Regions from separate parts of the Streptomyces lacaronensis genome, predicted to be linked through region 4. Evidence: riboswitches for the same ligand, from Rfam matches in the RefSeq annotation. Region 4 holds a riboswitch; each other region holds the start of a gene.

The links. A riboswitch is a leader RNA that binds a small molecule or an ion and turns the genes downstream of it on or off. The one in region 4 is predicted to bind cyclic di-AMP.
Region 1: it holds a riboswitch for cyclic di-AMP, as region 4 does, so the genes downstream of both, ACMTAK_RS15480 (M23 family metallopeptidase) here and ACMTAK_RS29925 (transglycosylase family protein) in region 4, are expected to answer to the same signal.
Region 2: it holds a riboswitch for cyclic di-AMP, as region 4 does, so the genes downstream of both, ACMTAK_RS29100 (C40 family peptidase) here and ACMTAK_RS29925 (transglycosylase family protein) in region 4, are expected to answer to the same signal.
Region 3: it holds a riboswitch for cyclic di-AMP, as region 4 does, so the genes downstream of both, ACMTAK_RS23800 (M23 family metallopeptidase) here and ACMTAK_RS29925 (transglycosylase family protein) in region 4, are expected to answer to the same signal.

The regions. Positions count from the first base shown of each region.
Region 1 covers NZ_JBLHDK010000003.1:3,676,236-3,680,439, forward strand. The annotation lists gene ACMTAK_RS15475 (GntR family transcriptional regulator) at 1-686, opposite strand, end outside; gene ACMTAK_RS15480 (M23 family metallopeptidase) at 938-1,732, opposite strand; cyclic di-AMP (ydaO/yuaA leader) riboswitch at 1,747-1,911, opposite strand; gene ACMTAK_RS15485 (M16 family metallopeptidase) at 2,196-3,578, opposite strand; gene ACMTAK_RS15490 (M16 family metallopeptidase) at 3,599-4,204, opposite strand, start outside.
Region 2 covers NZ_JBLHDK010000003.1:6,694,079-6,698,282, reverse strand. The annotation lists gene pcrA (DNA helicase PcrA) at 1-2,124, opposite strand, end outside; cyclic di-AMP (ydaO/yuaA leader) riboswitch at 2,282-2,468, shown strand; gene ACMTAK_RS29100 (C40 family peptidase) at 2,477-3,640, shown strand; gene ACMTAK_RS29095 (L,D-transpeptidase) at 3,744-4,204, opposite strand, start outside.
Region 3 covers NZ_JBLHDK010000003.1:5,549,570-5,553,773, reverse strand. The annotation lists gene ACMTAK_RS23810 (DUF6227 family protein) at 1-231, shown strand, start outside; gene ACMTAK_RS23805 (PP2C family protein-serine/threonine phosphatase) at 592-1,962, shown strand; cyclic di-AMP (ydaO/yuaA leader) riboswitch at 2,300-2,435, shown strand; gene ACMTAK_RS23800 (M23 family metallopeptidase) at 2,447-3,676, shown strand; gene ACMTAK_RS23795 (aldo/keto reductase) at 3,895-4,204, shown strand, end outside.
Region 4 covers NZ_JBLHDK010000003.1:6,871,519-6,875,722, forward strand. The annotation lists gene ACMTAK_RS29915 (cytochrome P450 family protein) at 1-644, shown strand, start outside; gene ACMTAK_RS29920 (transglycosylase family protein) at 830-1,846, shown strand; cyclic di-AMP (ydaO/yuaA leader) riboswitch at 2,102-2,269, shown strand; gene ACMTAK_RS29925 (transglycosylase family protein) at 2,276-2,965, shown strand; gene eno (phosphopyruvate hydratase) at 3,211-4,204, shown strand, end outside.

The DNA.
Region 1 (4,204 bases), 3.2 Mb from region 4:
TATTCCGACAGCGCGCGCTCGGTGTGCGCCGTGGCGAGCGCCCGCGCGCGGTCGGCGTCGCCGCGCGCCACCGCGTCCACCAGCGCGCCGTGCTCCGCCCAGGACTCCACGGCCCGCCCGGCCGGATCGGGGCGCGCGGCGCCCTCGGGCGGCACGGGCCGCGGCCCGGGAGCGGCCGCGTACACCCACGCGGTCTTACGGCGCAGCTGGACGAGCAGCGCGGCCAGGCTCGGGCTGCCGGACGCCTGGGCGAGCGTCTCGTGGAACCAGTCGCCCAGCGGCCGCAGTTCGCCGAGCTGACCGCCCTGGGCCCGTTCCCGGCCGAGCCGGACCAGTCCGCGCAGCACCTTCAGATGGGCCTCGGTGCGGCGCTGTGCGGCCCGCGCGGCACCCAGCGGCTCCAGCAGCGCGCGGATGTCCAGCAGATCGGCCGCCTCGCGCTCGGAGGGCTGGGCGACGCAGGCCCCCGCGTGCCGCCGGGTCGTCACGAAGCCCTCGGACTCCAGGGTGCGCAGGGCCTCGCGGACCGGCACCCGGGAGACGCCGTAGCGCCGGGCGAGCAGTTCCTCGGTGAGGCGGCTGCCGGGCTGATACGCGCCGGAGACGATGTCGTCGCGAATCGCCGCGCAGACCGCGTGTGCCGAAATCCGGCGACCACCCTGGACCGCGTTCGTATCCCCGCTCACTTACGGTCCCGCATTGTCGAACCTCCGCCTTAACGCCCGCGAAACGCGGCCATGGAATGCGCGTTGAACGACTCTATTCCACGCGGACGCCATTTCCGATGGCGGGAAGCATTTCATGGCTATTTTTTGGTCAGGCGGGCGGTGGCACGCCGAAGGCCCCGTCCGGCGGACGGGGCCTTCTCGGAAGTCTCACGGGGTCTCGGGATCCCGGGATCGTGAGACCACGCGGCGTTCGCGTCGGACGCGACGGGTCAGACGTTGACGCCGTGCGTACGCAGGTACGACAGCGGGTCCATGTCCGAGCCGTAGTCCGGGCTGGTGCGGGCCTCGAAGTGCAGATGCGGTCCGGTGACGTTGCCGGTGGCGCCCGACAGGCCGATCTGCTGGCCCGGGGTGACCTTCTGGCCGACCGAGACGCTGATCGACGACAGGTGGGCGTACTGGGTGTACGTGCCGTCGTTCATCTTGATGACGACGTTGTTGCCGTAGGAGCCGCCCCAGCCCGCCTCGACGATCTCGCCCATGCCCACGGAGTGCACCGTGGTGCCGGTGGAGGCGTGGAAGTCGATGCCGGTGTGGCTGCCGGAGGACCACAGCCCGCTGGACGCCTGGTAGCCGGTGGAGACGTAGGAGCCGCTGATCGGCGACACGAAGGTGTTGAGGCGCTTGCGCTCGGCCTCGCGCGCGGCGCGCTCCTTGGCCTCGCGCTCGGCCTTGGCCTTCTTCGCCGCGGCCTCCGCCTTTCTGGCGGCCTCCTGGCGGGCGATCGCCTCTGCCTTGGCCTTGGCGGCGGCCTGCTCGGCGGCGGTCTCCTGGGACTGCGCCTGGGCCTCGATGTGGTCCGCGATCCCGTCGCCGATCACGATCGCCTGGGTCAGACCGGTCTGCTGGGGATCGGGGCCCCCGTCGGCCGCGAACGCCTGTCCGGTGATCCCGGCGACCACACCCGAGGCGACGGTCGTGATGCCCACGACGTTCGCACTCGTACGGATGTTGACCTTGGTGGTGCGGCGATGCTTCCCGGTGGCAGTGCGGGTGGACGCCATACTGAGGCGCACTCCTTTCCTTCCTTCTCGCCTACCGGGTTAGCTGACGGGTTCGGAGCAGGAAGGTCTCCTACGGACCCCTCCCCCGGCCGGGGAAGGCGCCCGATTCACCCCTGGGGACGTGTTGGGTCCCCGGCTCCCCTGGCTTGCGCCGTACGGGGACTCGGCGATGACTGTCCGGTGCCGCGGGTGCGGCGGGTCGCTGGCGAACAGCCGGACTGACGCTAAACGGGCCCGCTTTCGATCACCAAACGGTTCCGGTTTTTTGTTGCTCTCCCCACAAACCAAACAAGCAGTCAATCCCATAAATCGGGCAAGTCGGAAGGACCCCGGCGCCCTTACGGGGCCGGGGTCCTTCCGCTGTCGGCTCATGGACCGGACGTCTGCCGGACCGCCTGCCGGACCGTCGGCGAGCCGGCCGGACCGGCGGTTCCGCGCATGAATTCGGCCAACTCTCCTCGGCTCAGTTGGAGATGACGCGCACGTCGCCGATGCCCAGCGCGCGGACCGGCTCCTCGATCGCCGAGGCATCCCCGACCAGCACCGTGACCAGCCGGTCCGCCGGGAAGGCGCTCACCACCGCGGCGGTGGCCTCGACCGTGCCGGTCTCCGCCAGACGGGCGTACAACTGCGCCTGGAAGTCGTCCGGAAGATGCTGCTCGACCTGGTCGGCGAGGGTGTTCGCGACGGACGCCGCCGTCTCGTACTTCAGCGGGGCGACGCCCACCAGGTTCTGCACCGCGACATCGCGCTCGTCGTCGGTCAGCCCCTCCTCCTTCAGCGTGCGCAGCACCTTCCAGAGGTCGTCCAGCGCGGGGCCGGTGACCTCGGTGGCCACCGAGCCGCTGATCGCCAGCATCGAGGCGCCCGAGGAGCCGCCCGCGGGCGACGGGGGCCCGGAGCGCAGCACCTGGCCGAAGGCGCGCACCCCGTAGGTGTAGCCCTTCTCCTCGCGCAGCACGCGGTCGAGTCGGGAGGTGAGGGTGCCGCCCAGGCAGTACGTGCCGAGCACCTGCGCGGGCCAGACCCGGTCGTGACGGTCGGCGCCCACGCGCCCGATGAGCAGCTGGGTCTGCACCGCGCCCGGCCGGTCGACGATCACCACACGGCCGGTGTCGTCCGCGACGATCGGGGGAGCCGTGCGCGGCACGCCCGCCCCGCCCGTCCAGGCACCGAGGGTGTCGGCGAGCGCCCGGTCCAGGTCGACGCCGCCGAGGTCGCCCACGATGACGGCGGTGGCGGTGGAGGGGCGGAGATGCGCCTCGTAGAAGGCCCGCACGGCCGCGGCGTCGATGCCCTCGATGGTCTCCTGGGTGCCCTGACGCGGCCGGGACATCCGCGACTCGGCCGGGAAGAGCTCCGCGGAGAGGGCCATGGAGGCGCGGCGGGCCGGGTTGGCCAGCTCATGGGGGATCTCGTCCAGCCGGTTGCGCACCAGCCGCTCGACCTCGCCGTCCGGGAAGGCGGGGGCGCGCAGCGCGTCGGCCAGCAGACCGAGCGCCTTGGGCAGCCGGGAGGCCGGGACCTCCAGGGAGACGCGGACGCCGGCGTGGTCGGCGTGGGCGTCCAGCGTGGCACCGCAGCGCTCGAGCTCGGCGGCGAACTCCTCGGCGTCGTGCTTGTCGGTGCCCTCCGACAGGGCGCGCGCCATGATCGTGGCGACGCCTTCGAGCCCGGCCGGCTCGGCGTCCAGCGGCGCCTCCAGGTTGATCTCGACGGCGACGACCTGCTGACCGGGGCGGTGGCAGCGCAGCACGGTGAGGCCGTTGGGCAGCTCACCGCGCTCGGGGGCCGGGAACGCCCACGGCCTGGGGGCGCCGCCCTTGGGCTGCGGGTGGAAGGTCATGGTCGCGGTGACGGCGTCGCTCACTGGGCCGCCTCCCCTTCTGCGTCGGTCTCGGCGGCTTCGGCGGTGTCGGCTGCGTCCTCGGCGCCCTGGACGGGCTCGTAGACCAGCACGGCGCGGTTGTCGGGGCGCAGCCGCGCCGCGGCCACGGCCCGCACCTCCTCGGGGCTGATGTCGAGCACCCGCTCCACGGCGGTCAGCGCCAGCTGCGGGTCGCCGAAGAGCACCGCGTAACGGCAGAGCTCGTCGGCCCGGCCGCCGACCGTGGCCAGCCGGTCCAGCCACTCGCGCTCGATCTGCGCCTGGGCGCGCTCCATCTCCTGCGGCGTCGGCCCCTCCTCGGCGAAGCGGGCCAGCTCCTCGTCGACGGCGGCCTCGATCGCGGGCACCTCGACCCCGCCGGAGGTCTTCACGTCCAGCCAGCCCAGCGAGGGGGCGCCCGACAGCCGCAGCAGGCCGAACCCGGCGGCCACGGCGGTGCGGTCGCGGCGCACCAGGCGGTTGTGGAGCCGGGAGGACTCGCCGCCGCCGAGGACGGTCAGCGCCAGGTCGGCGGCGTCGGCCTCACGGGTGCCGTCGTGCGGCAGCCGGTAGGCGGCCATCAGTGCGCGGGCCGGGACCTCCTC
Region 2 (4,204 bases), 180 kb from region 4:
GGCGCTGCGCATCGTCGAGCGGGTCAGATAGAGCCGCTCGCGGGCCCGGGTGATCCCGACATAGGCCAGCCGCCGCTCCTCCTCCAGCTCCTTGGTCTGGCCGAGCGCCCGCATATGCGGGAAGACGCCGTCCTCCATGCCGCTGAGGAAGACGACCGGGAACTCCAGGCCCTTCGCCGTGTGCAGGGTCATCAGCGTGATCACGCCGGAGCCCTCGGTGTCCTCGTCGGGGATCTGGTCGGAGTCGGCGACGAGCGCGACCTGCTCCAGGAAGTCCGCGAGGGTGCCGGGGTTCTCCTCGCCGCGGTCCTGCTCGAACTCCAGGGCCACGGCGGCGAGCTCCTGGAGGTTCTCGATCCGGGTCTCGTCCTGCGGATCGGTGGACGCCTGGAGCTCGGCCAGATAGCCGGTGCGCTCCAGCACCGCCTCCAGGACGGTGGCCGGGCCCGCCCCGGACTCCACGATGGTGTGGAGCTCCTCCATGAGCGTGTTGAACCGCTTGACGGCGTTGGCCGAGCGGGCCGCCATGCCGTACGCCTCGTCAACCCGGCGCAGCGCCTGCGGGAAGGTGATCTTCTCGCGCAGCGACAGCGCGTCGATCATGGCCTCCGCGCGCTCGCCGATGCCGCGCTTGGGCACGTTCAGGATGCGGCGGAGCGGGACGGAGTCCTCGGGGTTGGCCAGCACCCGCAGATACGCGAGGACGTCCCGGACCTCCTTGCGCTCATAGAAGCGCACCCCGCCGACGACCTTGTACGGCAGCCCGACGCGGATGAAGACCTCTTCGAAGACACGGGACTGGGCATTGGTGCGGTAGAAGACCGCCACGTCCCCGGCCTTGGCGTCGCCCGCGTCCGTCAGCCGGTCGATCTCGTCGGCGACGAACTGGGCCTCGTCGTGCTCGGTGTCGGCCACATAGCCGGTGATCTCGGCCCCGGCGCCGGCGTCCGTCCACAGGTTCTTCGGGCGGCGGTTCTCATTGCGCTCGATGACCGCGTTGGCCGCGCTCAGGATGGTCTGGGTCGAGCGGTAGTTCTGCTCGAGGAGGATCGTCCGCGCGGTGGGGTAGTCCTCCTCGAACTGGAGGATGTTACGGATCGTGGCGCCCCGGAAGGCGTAGATCGACTGGTCGGCGTCGCCCACGACGCACAGCTCGGCGGCCGTGGTCTCCTCGGTGTCGGTGCCCACCAGCTCGCGCACGAGTGTGTACTGCGCGTGGTTGGTGTCCTGGTACTCGTCCACCAGGACGTGCCGGAAGCGGCGGCGGTAGTGCTCGGCGACGTCCGGGAACGCCTGGAGCAGATTGACCGTGGTCATGATGATGTCGTCGAAGTCCAGCGCGTTGGCCTCGCGAAGCCGCGCCTGGTACATCGCATACGCCTCGGCCAGCGATTTCTCAAAACTTCCCCCGGACTCCGTCCGGGAGGTGCCCCCTGCCGCCTGCTCGGCGAAGGTCTCCTCGTCAATCAGCTCGTTCTTGAGGTTGGAGATCTTGGCGCTGAAGGACTTCGGCGGGAACCGCTTGGGGTCGAGGTCCAGATCCCGGCAGACCAGCGACATCAGCCGCTTGGAGTCGGCCGCGTCGTAGATCGAGAACGACGAGGTGAAGCCCAGCTTCTTCGACTCCCGGCGCAGGATGCGGACGCAGGCGCTGTGGAAGGTGGACACCCACATGGCGTTGGCCCGCGGGCCGACGAGCTCCTCGACGCGCTCCTTCATCTCGCCCGCCGCCTTGTTGGTGAAGGTGATGGCGAGGATCTGGCCGGGGTGGGTGGAGCGGGCGCCGAGCAGATAGGCGATGCGATGGGTGAGCACCCGGGTCTTGCCGGAGCCGGCGCCCGCGACGATCAGCAGCGGCGAGCCGGTGTGCTCCACGGCGGCCCTCTGCTGCTCGTTCAACCCCTCGAGCAGCGCGGACGGGTCCACGGCGGGCCGGGGCGCGCCGTCCCGGTAGTGGGCCTCCCGGGGCACGGGCGCGTCGAAATCGCCGCTGAAGAGGTGATGCGGCACGTCCTCGGCGCCACCGTGGCCAGGGTGTGCCGAATCCTCGGGCGGCGGTGGCCGCTCCTCGTCCTGAGAAGGCCCGAGGTCCGCCAGGAAGCTGTCGTCAAAGAGGCTGCTCATCGCTCCCCGAGTCTAGGCCGCCCCACTGACAGCCGACGTACGAACATCACGAAACGGTTTCGGGCAAAACGGCCACCAGTCTTCACAGGAGCCCCACGTGTTGGCTACCGTCCTGCGTCAGGCGGCCCGGAAGATCCGTCGGCGAACCACGTCGGCACGGGCGCCTCCGCCGAGTCCGGTTACGCCGTGAGGCGCCCGGAGCCGGGGACCCAACAACGCAAGACCGGGGTGAATCGGCCCGAAACGGTACGGCGCACACGGTGCCGTCCGGACACGGCCGTAGGGCAACCTTCCGTACCGCCCGAACCCGTCAGCTAACCCGGTAGGCGGTCCACGGAAGGAGTCGCCTCCCTTGGCGTCGCACCGCAAGCCGCGGAGCCGAATACCCGCCCCGCTCACGGGTCACAGCCGCCGTACGGCCGTCGGGTTCACCACCGCCGCCCTCGCATCCGTCACCCTCCTCTCCCAGTCGGCCAACGCCGCGCCCACCGATCCCAAGCCGGCCGCCCAGTCGATCGAGAAGGTGAAGGAGAAGGTCGACACCCTCTACCACCAGGCGGAGACCGCCACCCAGCGCTACAACGCCGCCAAGGAGCGCACCGACCAGCAGCGGGCCAAGGTCGACAAGCTGCTGGACTCCGTCGCCCAGCGCACCGAGAAGCTCAACGAGGCGCGGCGCATGCTCGGCACCTACGCCACCGCCCAGTACCGGGACGGCGGAATGGCCCGCTCCGCCGCGACCCTGCTGTTCTCCAACGATCCGCAGGACGTCTTCGACCAGTCGCATCTGATCGACCGGATGACCGGTCGGCAGAAGCAGGCCGTCGACGACTTCCAGAAGCAGCGGGTGAAGGCCGCCAAGGAGCGCGGTAAGGCCGCCGAGAGCCTTGCCTCGCTGACCGCGTCCCAGAAGCAGCTGAAGGTCCAGAAGAAGACCGTCCAGGACAAGCTGACCGAGGCCCGGCGGCTGCTGGCGAATCTGACCGCCAAGGAGAAGGCGCGACTGGCGGCGATCGAGAAGAAGAAGGCGGAAGAGGCCCGCCGTAAGGCCGCCGAGCTGGCCGAGAAGCAGCGGCAGGAGGCGGCCGCGCGCAAGAAGCAGCAGGAGCAGAACGCGGGTGGCTCCGGTTCGACGGCGCCCTCCACGCCCTCTGTCCCGGCCAACAGCTCCAAGGCGGCCCAGGCCATCGCCTTCGCCAAGGCGCAGCTCGGCAAGCCGTACGTCTGGGGCGCCACCGGGCCCAGCTCCTTCGACTGCTCCGGGCTGACGCAGGCGGCCTGGAAGTCCGCCGGGATCTCGCTGCCGCGCACCACCTGGGACCAGGTGAAGGCCGGTACGCGCGTCTCGACGTCCCAACTCCAGCCGGGCGATCTCGTCTTCTTCTACGACGACATCAGCCATGTCGGCCTCTACATCGGCGACGGGATGATGATCCACGCGCCGAAGCCGGGCGATGTGGTGAAGAAGGCGCCGATCACGGAGATGCCGATCTACGGGAGCGTGCGGCCCTCGTAGGGCCCCTGATCCCGACGATGCCGCTGCCCGGGGGCGGACCCCGGGCAGCGGCATCGTCATCGGCTCAGCGGCGCCGTCAGCGCCTCTCGGCGCCGTCAGTGGCTCAGGTGCCGGGCTTGCGCCCGTAGACGTACACGTCGTCGCCGTTCTTCAGCAGGCTCCAGTACTTCTTGGCGTCGCCCTTACGCATGTTGACGCAGCCATGGGAGCCGGGCGGGGACCATACGCTGCCGGCGATCGAGTGAAACGCCTGGCCGCCGTCGAAGAACTGGCTGTAGGGCATGGCGACCTTGTAGAGCGTCGACCAGTGGTCGATGTTCCGCCAGTAGACCTTCTTCAGCCCGGTGCGGGTCTCGAAGCCGTCCCGCCCGGACCGCACCGGCACCGGTCCGTAGACCAGCCGGGAGCCGTCCTGGACCCAGCTCAGCTGGCGGGTGAGGTCCACACAGGCGATACGGCCCCTGTTGGTGGGGCACTTCCTCGCCGCGTTCGGATTGTGCCCGGCGGCTTTCTGGGCGCTGATGAGGCTCATCACGCCCGAGGTGATCGGGCCCGCGTAGCCGA
Region 3 (4,204 bases), 1.3 Mb from region 4:
GACATCGCCCTCGCGCCCAAGCCCCGGCGCCGCTCCGGCGGTCCCGACGCGACCTGGTGCCGCTTCTATGAGCACGCCTTCCTCCTCGCCGGAGGGGACGAGATCGTGCTGTGGGAGCTGGAGCACAATCTGACCCGTGACGGCCGGCTGGTGTGCGAGGTGTACCTCGACGAGGTCTCGGCGGAACTCGCGGCGGACCGCCACGCCCGCGCGCTGGGCGTCGACCTCTGACGTACGCGGGGCCTCCTGGCGTACGCGGGACCTCCTGGCGTACGCGGGGCCTCTGGCGTACGCAGGACCTCTGACGTACGCGGTATCTGACGCTTCCGTAGCCCGTCCGTAGCCCGCCGACCGGGGTCCTGGCGCGCTCACACCCCCGCATGCGTGGGGTCGACGAGACGCCTCGTGCGGCGCTCGGCACGCGTCCCCACCCGCCCAGCACCCGCTTGGCCGACACCGGCTCGCCTGGCGGCCCGTCAGCCGGAAGCCTGGTGACGGCGGTGACGGCGGTGACGCCGTGACGACCGCGCCGCCGTGCCGCTGTGACGGCGGCTGGGACGCGGACCAGGGAAGCGAGAGAAGCCGGTGCGGGTGCGAGGGAGCAGGGCTCGTACGGGCGCCCGTACGGAGGGCCGTACCGAGGGCCGTACGGAGCGGCGTACGGCCTGGCCCCGGCTGAGCCGCCCGCTCGCCCGCCGACCCGCCACCCGCCTCCGTACGCTCATCGACACCGGCGCCGCGGCCGGTGCCGCCGCCGACGCGTCCGCCGGGTCCGCCGCGGGGCCGGCTCCGGGCGAGGAGAGCGGTAAGGAGCCCCCGGGCCGCCGTATGGCCCGCTGGGTCCCCGCCGTCCTCGTCCTCGGCGGCATCGCCTTCGACCTGGCCGCCCCGCCCGGCTACACCGCCTCGCCCTTCTTCGCCGCCGCCCCCTTGGTCGCCGCGGCGCTCTTACCGCTGCGTCAGACCATCGGCACGGCCGTCGTCGCGGTCCTCGCCACCTGTCTGCTGGCGGAGTTGCACGGCGTGCGGGACCCGACCCAGGCGGCCACCGAGATCATCACGGTGGCGACCGTGACCGTGCTGGCGGTGGTGATCAACCGCGTCGTACGCCGCGGCTACCACCGGCTCGCCTCGGCGCGCGGTATCGCGGAGGCGGCCCAGCGCGCCGTCCTGCCCGCGCCGCCCGCCCGGCTCGCCGGACTGGAGATCGCCGCGCGTTACGTACCGGCGGAGAAGTACGCGGCGATCGGTGGTGACCTGTATGCCGTCCAGGACACCCCGCACGGTGTACGGCTGACCGTCGGGGACGTACGCGGCAAGGGGCTGGGGGCCGTGGAGGTCGTGGCGATCCTCCTGGGCTGCTTCCGGGAGGCGGCGGAGCAGGAGACGACCCTGGAGGCGCTCGTGGGCCGCCTGGAGCGGGCGCTGCAGCGCGAGGGCGCCCGGCGGGCCGACCTGGAGGTGGTCGAGGGGTTTACGACGGCCGTGGTGGCCGAAATTCCGCGCGGCGACTCCACCCTGCGGCTGATCAACCGCGGCCATCCGGCGCCGCTGCTCCTGGAGGAGGGCGGCGCGGTGCGTGCCCTGGAGCCGGAGGCGTCGGCGCTGCCGGTGGGGATGGGGGAGTTGGCGGGTTGGCCGGACCGGGTGATGGAGCTGATGTTCGCGGAGGGCGAGACGCTGCTGCTGTTCACGGACGGGGTGACGGAGGCCCGGGACCGCCATGGCGAGTTCTATGACCCGGAGGAGCGGCTGCGCGGTCGCCGCTTCGACGGTCCGCAGGAGCTGCTGGACGCCTTGGTGGCCGATGTCGAGCGCCATACGGGTGGCGGAACGCCGGACGACATGGCGCTGCTGGCGGTCCGTCGGACCCCGGCTCGCGGCAACGGGCGGGACAGCGCGCGGGACAGTAGGCGGGACAACGGTGAGGGGAACGACAGGGCGAACCCCACGCCGTCGTAGCCGACTGACCAACCAACCAACCGACCAACCAACCGCACCGCGATCGCATCGCATCGCACCACGCCGCACACCGTGCGTAACCGGCCGAGCCCCCTCCGCATAACAATTGACGCACGATCGATCCGTATGCGGTTTTGCCAAGTCTTGCCCAGCACGTCGACTCGCCCCTATCTGTCCCCTCTTGAGTGCTAAGTTCATGCCAAAGGTGCGCGGATTCCTCGGAACAGCTTGGAATCACATCGCGCTCTCTATTAACGTTCGATAACGCAGCGCGGTCGTCACAACCGTCGCAAGGGCGGCACCGTGCGCCGTCGCCGAATCCCGTACGCACAGCGGCAGTACCGCACCACCAGCAGCACCAAGGGAACCGGGGAACCAACAACCTTGGGGTGAATCGGGTCGAACCTGACCCGTAGGAGACCTTCCTGCTCCGAACCCGTCAGCTAACCCGGTAGGCGAGAGGGAAGGAAAGGAGTGCGCCTCCGTGGCGTCCAACAGGTCTGTCCTGGACGAGGCCCCGTATCGAACACGGGGAGGCGGTTTGGGGACCGCCACCGCCTACGGCCCCGGCTTCGACGCCGGCGGCGGGATGAGCTCAGGGGACGGCCGACTCGCCCCCGACGACCCTTACGCGTTCGCCCCCGACGACCGCTATGCGGATGAGGGCGCCTCCGAGGGCCCGGGTGCCGGATTCGAGGCCGAGACCTGGGAGGAGTGGAACCCCACCGAGGAGTCCATCGCTCCCGTACGCGGCCGGCACCGCGTTGCCAAACAGCGAGGCGGGACCATGGCACGCAGCGGCGCCGTCCTCGGGGTCGGCGTGATCGCGGCGGTCGGTGCGGGCGGTATGGCCAGCGCCAAGGACCGTCCCGCGCTCCCCATATCCATGCCGGACCTCGGCCATGTCGCCGATGAGGTGAAGGCCAGCCTGCCCGACGCCAAGGATCTGCCGGGGATCGGCTCCTGGGCGTCGGATGACAGCAGCGGCGCGCAGACCGCCGCCGCCCCGCTCTCCCAGGCCGGTCTGACCAGCGAGGACGAGCAGCGCGGCACCACCGACGCCGGTGAGGCGCTCCGCGCCCGCATCCTCCAGCAGGCCGAGAACCAGCAGAACGCGGCGGACGAGGACAGCCGCACCGCCGCGGCGCAGGCCGCCGCCAAGGAGGCCAGGGCCGCCGCGGACAAGGCCGCCGACCAGGCCGCGGAGGCGGTCGCCAAGCGGAAGGCCAAGGCTGCGGCGGAGAAGAAGGCCGCCGAGCAGCGGGCGAAGGAGGCGGCCGAGAAGAAGGCCGCGGCCGAGCGCCAGGCCAGACTCGCCGCCGCGTACACCCTCCCCGTCGGGTCGTACACCCTGACCGCCAGCTTCGGCCAGGCGGGCGACATGTGGTCGGCCGACCACACCGGCCAGGACTTCGCCGCCCCGACCGGCACCCCGGTCAAGGCGCTGCACGGCGGCACCATCACCCAGGCGGGCTGGGCCGGTTCGTACGGCTACCGCATCGTGCTGACCTTGAGCGACGGCACCGAGCTCTGGTTCTGCCACCTGTCGTCGATGGTGGTCACCTCCGGCAAGGTGTCGACGGGCGACGTCATCGCCCGCGTCGGCGCCACCGGCAATGTGACCGGCCCGCACCTCCACCTCGAGGTCCGGCCGGGCGGCGGCTCGCCGATCGACCCGATGCCCTGGCTGCGCCAGCACGGGCTGAACCCCTGATACCCCGGCGGCCCTGGCGCTCTCTCCCCCCTTGACGCCAGGGCCGCCGGTTTACGTGCCGATGGGGCTTTACGTCCCGATGGTCCATGGGGCTCTACGTGCCGACGGGGCTTTACGCGCCGAGGGGGCTTTACGTCCCGACGGGGCCGCCCCCCCAGGAACGCACGCGGGAACAACAGGCCGGAACAACCCCGTCCAGCCAACCGTTGTAAAGATGTATGGCTGACAACACACAGAAGATCGGTGACCTGTCCGTCTTCCCGCTCTCCCTCGGCGGGAACGTCTTCGGCTGGACCGCGAACGAGGCCGAGTCCTTCCGGGTGCTCGACGCCTACGTGGCGGCGGGCGGCAATTTCATCGACACCGCCGATGTCTACTCCGCCTGGGTACCGGGCAACGAGGGCGGCGAGTCCGAGACCATTCTCGGCAACTGGTTCGCCTCCCGCGGCAACCGCTCCGACATCGTCCTCGCCACCAAGGTGGGCGGCGGCTCCCCGGAGCCACGCGGGCTGACCTCGTCCGCCATCA
Region 4 (4,204 bases):
TCGCGGAGCGCGGGGAAGAAGGGGACGGGGAGGATCTGATCTCGGGGCTGATCCGGGCCGGCGACCACGGTGAGCACCTCACCGAGAACGAGGCCGCGGCCATGGCCTTCATCCTTCTCTTCGCCGGCTTCGAGACGACCGTCAATCTCATCGGCAACGGCGTCTACGCGTTGCTGCGCCATCCGGAGCAGCGCGCCCTCATGCAGCGGGCCCTGGAAGAAGGGGACGAGCGGCTGCTCGCCGCCGGGGTCGAGGAACTGCTCCGCTACGACGGACCCGTGGAGATCGCCACCTGGCGGTTCGCCACCGAGCCGCTCACCCTCGCCGGGCAGCGCATCGCCGAGGGAGAGCCGGTGCTGGTGGTGCTCGCCGCGGCCGACCGGGACCCCGAGCGGTTCGCGGAGCCGGACGTCCTCGATCTCACCCGCCGGGACAACCAGCACCTCGGCTACGGCCATGGCATCCATTACTGTCTGGGTGCCCCGCTGGCCCGGCTGGAGGCCCAGACCGCGATCGCCACCCTGCTGCGGCGGCTGCCCGGGCTGCGGCTCGCGGAGGATCCGGACGATCTGCGGTGGCGTGGCGGGCTCATCATGCGCGGGCTGCGCGCGCTCCCGGTGACCTGGAATTCCGCGGACGGCTGAGACCTGCGAAACGGGCGGCCGGGGCCCCCAAGGCCCTTACGGGCGGACATACGTGACGAATGATCAACCGTGTGACCTTGGCGTGACCTCGGATACATCGCCTTGTGATGATCGAGTGCCCTCGCTATGTTCACCGGCAAACCTTGTCGCCATAGGGCCATAGCGCCATAGGAGAGGTCAATCGCATGCGTTCCGGTAATGGTCGACACCGTCGCCCCCGTCAGGCTCCGGCCATCATCGTCGCGGCGGGGGTCACGGGAGCGGGCCTCGCCATGCCCCTCTTCGGGGCGACCGGCGCACAGGCCGCCCAGACCGCCACATGGGATCACGTCGCCGAGTGCGAGAGCGGCGGTATGTGGAGCGCCAACGAGGGCAACGGTTTCTACGGCGGGCTCCAGCTGACCCTCGACATGTGGAAGAAGTACGGCGGCACGGAGTACGCCCCGCGCCCCGACCTCGCCAGCCGCTCCCAGCAGATATCCGTCGCTGAGGCGATCCTCGGCGACCGCGGCCCCGACGCCTGGCCGAGCTGTGCGCTGGGCGCCGGGCTCACCGACGGCGGCGGCGCCCCCGACGTGGACCCCGGCAGCACGGCCACCCCGAACCCGGGGACGGGCCGAGACGGGGACGGCCAGGGGGACCGGGAGCGGGACGGCTCCTCCTCGGACGCGGACCGTTCGGGGACGTCCGACAGCGCCGACAAGCCGGACGCGCCGGACGCCTCCGGGTCGGCCGAGGAGCCGGAGGCGCCGCACACCTCCCAATCCCCGGATGGCCTTGACGGCTCCGCGTCGGACGACCCGGCGTCGGACGACCCGGACTCGGACGGCCCCTCACGCTCGGACAGCCCCTCACGCTCGGACGGACCCTCGGCGTCGGACGGCTCCAAGAGCCCCTCGGCGGACCCCTCGGGCCGCCACCGCGGCTCCCCGGACGCCGGGGAGCGGGCCGACGACGGCGGCGCGGGGAGCGCGCGGCCCTCCGGGCGCCATGCCTCGCGCGGCGCTTCGGACCGGGACGAGGACTCCACGGACGATGATTACACCGTTCGCCCCGGTGACAACCTGTCAGGGATCGCCGAGCACCAGAATGTGTCCCGCGGTTGGGAAGGGCTCTACGAAACCAACGAGGACCTCATCGGGGTCGACCCCGATCTGATCATTCCTGGTCAGCGACTTGACCTCACCATCAGGGAGCAGTGATTCGGGGGGAATTGCCCGATCTGGACCCGGTGAGACATACATCTCGTCACATTTTCCGGGGCGCACCTCGTGTCCGATCCCTCCTCACCCGGCCCCACCTGCGTCGATGTGGGCCGGGTGAGATCAATTACAGCCCCAATCACTGCCCTTGGGGTGTTTGAACCTTCTTGGAAGGTGTGTTTAACGTCTTTTCGCTCGCCACCGCGGGCACCGTCGATCGTCACGCCGAATCCTGCCGGCGGTCGGGGGGAAACCGACGCGTCAGCGCCGAAGGCAGGAGCGGGGGACCCAAGGTAGGTGCCGAATGGCCTGTGGATACGGGCTTGTCGGCTAGGGGTGAAGCCGGGAGCGACCATCGCGACCGGCCGGGCAACTCACGTCCGAACCCGACAGCTCACCTCGTAGGCGTCGGTGAGGAAACGAACCAAAATGCTCAAGTCCAACGGGAAGCACCGCCGCCCCTCCAAGGCCACCCGTATCGCCGCACTCACCGGTCTCGCCGGTGCCGCCGTGGCGGCACCGCTCATCGGGGCGACCTCCGCCTCCGCGGCCACCACCTCGCAGTGGGACCAGGTCGCGCAGTGCGAGTCCGGTGGCAACTGGTCGATCAACACCGGCAACGGCTACTTCGGCGGCCTGCAGTTCTCGAGCTCCACCTGGGCCGCCTACGGCGGCACGGCCTACGCCTCCACCGCGGACAAGGCCAGCAAGGCCCAGCAGATCCAGATCGCCGAGAAGGTCCTGGGCAGCCAGGGCAAGGGCGCCTGGCCGGTCTGCGGCAAGGGTCTGACCTCCGGCGGCAGCCCGTCCGCCCCGTCCGCGCCCTCCGGCTCGCAGGACCAGTCCTCGGCGACCACCAAGTCGGCCCCGGCCGCCCAGCCGAAGGCCCAGCCGAAGGCGCAGCCGCACACCGCGCCGGAGCGCGCCGCGCGGCACCAGACCCGTGGCCCGATCAAGAAGGGTGACGGCGAGTACAAGGTCAAGTCCGGCGACACCCTCGGCAAGATCGCCAAGGCCCACGACGTCAAGGGCGGCTGGAAGAAGCTCTTCGAGCTGAACAAGGACATCGTGGAGCAGGCCGACCTGATCTTCCCGGGCCAGCAGCTGCACCTCCGCTGAGGCCGGCGGCCAGCAGCTGCACCTCCGCTGAGGCCGGCCCCCGAGAACGAGCCCCGGCCGGGCGTGCCACTCCTATGGCGCGCCCCGCCGGGGCTTTCCCCATGCATGCGAAATCTGGATTTCTGATCCAGAATCTGGCTTTTTGTGCCACGCCCCTGTCTCGTGGGGCGGGCGAACGCGGGGCGCAGCCCTCCCGGGCCGTTAGGCTCGTGCTGCTACCGCAGACCCATACGAAGGAGAACCTCGTGCCGTCCATCGACGTCGTCGTAGCTCGCGAGATCCTCGACTCGCGAGGCAACCCCACGGTCGAGGTCGAGGTTGGCCTCGACGACGGCAGCACCGGCCGTGCCGCCGTGCCGTCCGGCGCCTCCACCGGCGCCTTCGAGGCCCTCGAGCTCCGTGACGGCGACAAGAACCGCTACAACGGCAAGGGCGTGGAGAAGGCCGTCCTCGCCGTGATCGAGCAGATCGGCCCGGAGCTGGTCGGCTATGACGCCACCGAGCAGCGGCTGATCGACCAGGCGATGTTCGACCTGGACGCCACCCCGGACAAGTCCTCGCTCGGTGCCAACGCGATCCTGGGTGTCTCCCTCGCCGTCGCGCACGCCGCCTCCGAGGCGTCCGACCTCCCCCTCTTCCGTTACCTCGGCGGCCCGAACGCCCATCTGCTGCCGGTGCCGATGATGAACATCCTCAACGGCGGGTCGCACGCCGACTCCAATGTGGACATCCAGGAGTTCATGATCGCCCCCGTGGGCGCGGAGTCCTTCTCCGAGGCCCTGCGCTGGGGCGCCGAGGTGTACCACACCCTGAAGTCCGTGCTGAAGGAGCGCGGCCTGTCCACCGGCCTCGGCGACGAGGGCGGCTTCGCGCCGAACCTCGGTTCCAACCGCGAGGCCCTCGACCTGATCCTCGAGGCGGTCAAGAAGGCGGGCTACCAGCCGGGCCAGGACATCGCGCTCGCGCTGGACGTCGCCGCCTCCGAGTTCTACAAGGACGGCACGTACCAGTTCGAGGGCCAGTCCCGCTCCGCCGCCGAGATGACCTCGTATTACGCCGAGCTGGTCGCCGCGTACCCGCTGGTCTCCATCGAGGACCCGCTGAACGAGGAGGACTGGGACGGCTGGAAGACCATCACCGAGCAGCTCGGCGACAAGGTCCAGCTGGTCGGCGACGACCTCTTCGTCACCAACCCCGAGCGGCTGTCCCGCGGCATCGACAGCGACACCGCGAACGCCC